DNA from 3 places in the Bradyrhizobium sp. STM 3557 genome. Region 3 is predicted to be linked to each of the others. Evidence: predicted binding sites of a transcription regulator. Region 3 holds the regulator's gene; each other region holds the start of a gene.
What was found. Region 3 encodes LexA, which represses DNA repair genes until DNA is damaged. Its sites were predicted from a motif close to TGTTCNNNNTGTGTTCNG; they were not measured.

Region 1 (2,203 bases), 3.7 Mb from region 3:
GTATTTGACGAAACGACAGTGGTCCATCGAGCGCTGGTCTATGGATGAAAGTTTACTCCCCCGCCTGCATGCGACCCGGCAGCGGGAACAGGTCTGGCGTCGTGCCCGGTGCGGCGACGATGCGCGTAGATTCCACCGGGGCATCCTGCTTGCTGAAATCGAGCTCCTCGATGCGGCCGGCGCGTTTCTCGATCTTGTCGGCGGAGATCAGGATCAGCCTGATGTCCTCGTTGACGTCGCCAAAGTGCTTCTGCAGCTTGAGCACGCGCTCGCGCAGGCGGTTCAGGTCGTCGCCGAGATTGATCACCTCGTTCCGGATCTGGTCGGCGGCGTCGCGGATGCGCGCGTCCCGCATGATCTGCTGCATCACCTGGATTGCGAGCATCAAGAGCGAGGGCGACACCAGCACGACGCGGGCGCGATAGGCCTTCTGGATCACGTCGTCGAAGCCGTCATGGATCTCGGCATAGACCGATTCCGACGGCACGAACATCAGCGCAGAATCCTGGGTCTCGCCGGCAATCAGGTATTTCTCGGCAATGTCGTTGACGTGCCTCAGCACGTCGGTGCGCAGCCGCTGCGAGGCCGCGCGCTTCTCTTCTTCCGAGCGGGCGTCGTGCAGCGCGGTCATGGCCTCCAGCGGGAATTTGGCGTCGATGCACAGCGGCCGCGCGTCGGGCAGGAACACCACGCAGTCCGGCCGCTTGCCGGTCGAGAGCGTGTATTGGAATTCGTAAGTGCCCTTCGGCAGCCCGTCCTGGACGATCGCCTCCATCCGCGCCTGGCCGAAGGCGCCGCGCGATTGTTTGTTGGCGAGCACGTCGCGCAGCGTCGTGACCTGCGTCGTCAGGTCGGTGAGATTCTTGTGCGCGTTATCGATGATGCCGAGCCGCTCATGCAGCACGCGCAGCGATTCCATGGTGCTCCGCGTGCTGCTCTCCATGGACTGGCCGACCCGGTGCGTCACCGAATCCAGCCGCTCGTTGACGTTGCGCGCCAGCTCCGCCTGGCGGCCGGCCAGGACCTGCGCCATCGCGTCGGCCCGGCCGGAGCTCTCGCTCTGCGCCCGCATGATCTCGGCAAGGCGCTGCTCGAGCTCGTCGGCACGCATCGCCTGCAGCATCGCCAGCTCGGCGCCGCGTCGCCCCGAGCGGGCTACCGCGACCGCGATCGCCAGCAGCAGCAACAGCACCAGCACGCCGAATCCGATCAGGACGTCGACGGTCCGGATCGGCAGGCCGCCGAGCATGAAGACGATCTGGTTGGTGACCTGATTCATGGGCTGATTCACGGGGCTCATGCCCCATGTCTAGCCGATTCGCCTGCCATCGCGAACGAAGAGAGAACATTTATGGTTAACGGGAGGTTAGGGTTTATGGTTAACGAGATCCTAAGATTCGTGGTTAACGACGTCTTAAGCTCGCAAGCTCGACATTGACCGCTTCTGTTCCCACGCTTAAATCGCGGCCATGGCCCTCAGAGATATCATCATCCTGCCGGACACGCAGTTGCGGCTGGTGTCCAAACCTGTCGAGAAGGTGACGCCGGAGATCCGGCAGCTCGTCGACGACATGTTCCAGACCATGTACGACGCGCCCGGCATCGGGCTTGCGGCGATCCAGGTCGCGCAGCCGCTCCGGCTGATCACGATGGACCTCGCCAAGCGTGACGAGAACGGCGAGACCAATCCGCAGCCGCGCGTCTTCATCAATCCCGAGATCATCGCCAAGTCGGAAGAGTTGTCGGTCTATGAGGAGGGCTGCCTGTCGATTCCCGAATATTACGAGGAGGTCGAGCGGCCGGCGAAGGTGCGCGTGCGCTTCATGGACATCGACGGCAAGGTCCACGAGGAGGATGCCGAGGGCCTCTACGCCACCTGCATCCAGCACGAGATCGACCATCTCAACGGCGTGCTGTTCATCGACTATCTGTCGAAGCTGAAACGCGACCGCGTGCTGAAGAAGTTCGCCAAGGCCGCCAAGCGCGCGGCGGAGTAGGGGACATCACGAGCACCGCTTTCTGGGCTTACCCCCCTCCCTAGCCCTCCCCCACAAGGGGGGAGGGAACGCATCGAGTATGCCGCATGGCCCTTCGCTTGATCTTCATGGGCACGCCTGATTTCGCGGTGCCGACACTCTCCGCGCTCGCTGACCAGGGTCACGAGATCGCGGCAGTGTACACCCGTGCGCCGAAGCCCGGCGGA
Region 2 (2,203 bases), 3.9 Mb from region 3:
CAAACAAGCGCGGGGTGTTCGACCCGATGACCGCCTCGCTCTTGCGCGTGCCGGGCAATGGCGAGCTCTTGACGCCGGAGGCCTGCCGTGCCGGCGCTTCGGTGTTCGACGGCCGCATGCGCTATGACCTGAAGCTCGATTACAAGCGCATGGAGAACGTCAAGGCGGAGAAGGGCTATCGCGGCCCCGCCGTGGTCTGCGCCATCTATTTCACGCCGGTCGCGGGCTACATCCCCGATCGGCCGGTGATCAAATATCTCTCCACCGCGCGCAACATCGAGATCGCCTTCGTGCCGATCGCAGGCACCCGCATCCTGGTGCCGTTCCGCATGGTGATCCCGACCCCGTTCGGCACCGGCATGCTGGAGGCGACCTCGTTCATCACGCAAGCCCTGCCGCCGCATGTCGCGAAGACGCAGTAGCGCTGTGACGGTAAACTGGCTGTTACGTTTTCTCCGTCATGCCAGGCCCTGTGCCGGGCATCCGCGCCTTACGGCACGCTCGGCTATGGCGACGTGGGAACGGCTTCGCCCTTGATCGATTGACCGCGCTGTTGCTGCATACTCCGCTGTCGTCCCTGCGAAAGCAGGGACCCATAACCACCGATATTCAATTGACGACGATTGGAGCGACAGCTTGCCTTCACCACATTCGCCTGTGGTTATGGGTCCCGGGTCTGCGCTCGCTTTGCTCGCTTGCCCGGGACGACAGCGGGGGGTGTCTGCAGCACTATTCATTTGCGAATGCTTTATCACGCGAACGCTCTCGCGAATCAGTTTGACTCTTCCTCGATTCTGATTCGACTCGCTCGGCCCCTGACTATTCACCATCCCCATCGTAAAACGGTTGCTTGTCGGTCGCGCCGAAACTTGATCTAGTGCCGCGAACCGGTGCCGGCGCGAGATGTTGAGCGAACGAAGCCGGAAGAACAGGCGAGTCAGCGATTCCTTCGCGATTCGTTCTTAAAGCGTTCCGAAGCTGAAGATGCGACCCTATATGCGTAACAATGTGAGACAGATCCAAGCGTCCAGGCGGACGCCATCTTCAGGCGCGCGGTTCCATTAGCGCGCGCATTGCCCTGACTTCGGCGCTGACAACGCCGGCACGAGAGCCCAAATTAGCGAATGGCCTTTTCTCCTCTCTCGGCGACCTCGCCCTTCGAGCGTACGCCAGATCGTGCTCCGGGCTCCGGCGTCACCGCCGTGCTCGGTCCCACCAACACCGGCAAGACCCATCTTGCCATCGAGCGCATGCTTGCGCATTCCTCCGGGATCATCGGCCTGCCGCTGCGGCTGCTTGCGCGCGAGGTCTACAACAAGATCCTGGATCGCACCTCGCGCGAGTCCGTTGCGCTGATCACCGGTGAGGAGAAGATCAAGCCGAAAAATCCGCGCTTCTGGGTCTCCACTGTCGAAGCAATGCCGCGGGATCTCGACGTCGCGTTCGTCGCGGTCGACGAGATCCAGATCGCGGCCGATCTCGAGCGCGGCCATGTCTTCACCGATCGCATCCTCAATCGCCGCGGCCGCGACGAGACGCTGTTGCTGGGCGCGGCGACCATGCGCCCGATCATCGAGCGGCTGCTGCCGGGCGCCTCGATGGTCACGCGCCCCCGATTGTCGCAGCTCGAATTCGCCGGCGACCGCAAGATCACGCGCCAGCCGCGGCGCACCGCGATCGTCGCCTTCTCCGCCGACGAGGTCTATGCGATCGCCGAACTGATCCGGCGCCAGCATGGTGGCGCCGCCGTCGTGCTCGGCTCGCTGTCGCCGCGGACACGAAACGCACAGGTTGCGATGTTCCAGAACGGCGATGTCGACTATCTCGTCGCGACCGATGCGATCGGCATGGGGCTCAATCTCGACGTCGATCACGTCGCCTTCGCCTCCGACCGCAAATATGACGGCTATCAGTTCCGAAGATTGACGCCGTCGGAATTCGCGCAGATCGCGGGCCGTGCCGGACGCGCGACGCGCAATGGCACCTTCGGCACGACCGGACGTTGTGCACCGTTCGAGCCCGAGCTCGTCAACGCGCTGCAGAACCACACCTTCGACAGCGTGAAGGTGCTGCAATGGCGCAATTCGCGGCTGGATTTCTCGTCGCTGAGCGCGCTGCAGGTCTCGCTGGCGCTGGCGCCCGGCGTTGAGGCGCTGACGCGCGCGCCGATCGCCGAAGATTTGCGCGTGCTCGATCACGCAGC
Region 3 (2,203 bases):
CCTCGGCCGGCATTTCCTACAACAAGTTTCTGGCGAAGCTTGCCTCCGATCACCGAAAGCCAAACGGACAGTTCGTCATCTCTCCCGAAATGGGTCCGGCCTTCGTCGAATCGCTACCTGTCGGCAAATTCCACGGCATCGGCCCGGCGACGAGCGCGAAGATGAACCAGCTTGGTATCTTCACGGGCCTGGACATGCGCAAACAGGCGCTGGAGTTCATGTGCGCCAACTTTGGCAAGGCCGGAGCCTACTACTATTGGATCTCGCGCGCCGTCGACGAACGGCCAGTCCGCGCCAACCGAATCCGGAAATCGGTCGGTGCGGAAAACACATTCCGGACCGATCTTGCCGAACTCGACGCCATGATCGCAGAGCTCGAGCCGCTGATCGACAAGGTGTGGCGCCACTGCGAGTCAGTCGGCAGTCGGGGGCGAACCGTGACGCTGAAGATCAAGTTCGCGGACTTCGAGATCATCACGCGCAGCCGATCCGTTTCTACGGCTGTCGCGGACCGTGACGATCTCGCACGCCTGGCAATCGGTCTGCTGGAGAATGCCATGCCCCTTCCGAAGGCGGTGCGCCTGCTGGGAGTATCTTTGTCTTCCCTGCTGGGCGAGAACGACACGGACCCGCAACTGGATTTCAGTATTTGACGGAAAGCCGCTCTTGGTTTCACAAGAAGGGGGAACACGGAAGCCTTGTGCTGGCCGCCGAACCGTCGTCGATTTTTGCCGGGCCAGATAGACCCGGTTTTCCTGCGCTCGATATCGTCAAAACCGGGCGGATTCACCCCAAATTAATGATTGCGGAACACATATCGAACATATAGTGTCCGTTCATGATTTGTTTCGAGTATCTTGCGGTAACGCAATTCCGGACCTTCGCAAGCGACCAGTCGCGGAGCTCGGACGACATCAACCTGGGGACTTCATCGAGATGCTGACGCGCAAACAGTACGAACTCCTGCGGTTCATCAACGAGCGGCTCAAGGAAGCCGGCGTGCCGCCGTCATTCGACGAGATGAAGGATGCGCTCGACCTGCGCTCGAAGTCCGGCATCCATCGCCTCATCACCGCACTCGAGGAGCGCGGCTTCATTCGCCGCCTGCCCAATCGCGCCCGCGCGATCGAGGTGATCAAGCTGCCCGAGCTGTCGCAGGCCGCAGGCAACCGGCGCGGCTTCACGCCCTCGGTGATCGAAGGCAATCTCGGCAAGGTGCGCACCTCCACGCCCGCGCTGGATGACGGCGAGCGGCCGGTCGCCGTTCCGGTGATGGGCCGGATCGCCGCCGGTACGCCGATCGAGGCGCTGCAGACGCGCAGCCACACGATCAGCGTGCCGGCCGACATGCTCGGCAATGGCGAGCACTATGCACTCGAGGTGCGCGGCGATTCGATGGTCGATGCCGGCATCCTCGACGGCGACATGGCCTTGATCCAGCGCAACGAGAGCGCCGATACCGGCGACATCGTGGTCGCGCTGATCGACGACGAGGAGGCCACCTTGAAGCGCTTCCGCCGCCGCGGCGCGTCGATCGCGCTCGAGCCGGCCAACACCGCTTATGAAGTCCGTATCCTGCCGCCCAACCGGGTTAAGATCCAGGGCAAGCTGGTCGGGCTGTATCGCAAGTACTAATCCCTGCGGCGGACTTGCCGTTTGCGTGCAGGCGCAGCGCGCCCCGGTGCAAACGTCAGATCCAAAGCCGGACGGGTACGATAGACTGACGAGTGCTGCTGCGTTGCCGAAGTTCGCCGGAGTTGGTCTCTCGCGGGGCTGATGCGAACTTGCTGAAACGGGGGCCTCGTTACGCCGGCCCGCGAACAGGCGGCCGTGTCGGACTGATGCTGCGTGCCGAAGGTATTTGGCGGCAGAGTGATTTTGTGCGCTCGCTTTGCCGTAGGTTAAAGCTCAAACGCTTGTGATCGAGCTAGCCTATGGTCAGCGCAGAATTGCCGTGAACGACGCGCTAGGATTACGATCGATGTCCACTCTGATAGAGGCCTGCGCCTTTCCGGGGGGAGCGCGGGTCGGCTATCTCGAACGAGGAGCGATCCGATGTGTGACTATAGCCTGCATGCTGTTGCGTCCCGCCCGGCGAAGGTGGGTGAAACGCTGATGTCGACGACGTTCCGCGGCACGTCGACCCGTGGCTTCGCGTCCGAGAGCGAGCCCGGTGTCGCGGTTTGCATGCTTCCCGGAACGG

Region 1: a site for LexA is predicted at 1,331-1,348, ahead of P6U24_RS34495 (DNA recombination protein RmuC). Genes of this name have one in related genera too.
Region 2: a site for LexA is predicted at 958-975, ahead of P6U24_RS35400 (helicase-related protein). Genes of this name have one in related genera too.

What each region holds. Positions count from the first base shown of each region.
Region 1 is NZ_CP120697.1:7,451,034-7,453,236, reverse strand. It holds gene P6U24_RS34495 (DNA recombination protein RmuC) at 53-1,279, opposite strand; gene def (peptide deformylase) at 1,470-1,997, shown strand; gene fmt (methionyl-tRNA formyltransferase) at 2,084-2,203, shown strand, end outside.
Region 2 is NZ_CP120697.1:7,671,609-7,673,811, reverse strand. It holds gene P6U24_RS35405 (DUF3108 domain-containing protein) at 1-422, shown strand, start outside; gene P6U24_RS35400 (helicase-related protein) at 1,125-2,203, shown strand, end outside.
Region 3 is NZ_CP120697.1:3,703,102-3,705,304, reverse strand. It holds gene dinB (DNA polymerase IV) at 1-653, shown strand, start outside; gene lexA (transcriptional repressor LexA) at 937-1,635, shown strand; gene P6U24_RS16780 (hypothetical protein) at 2,056-2,203, shown strand, end outside.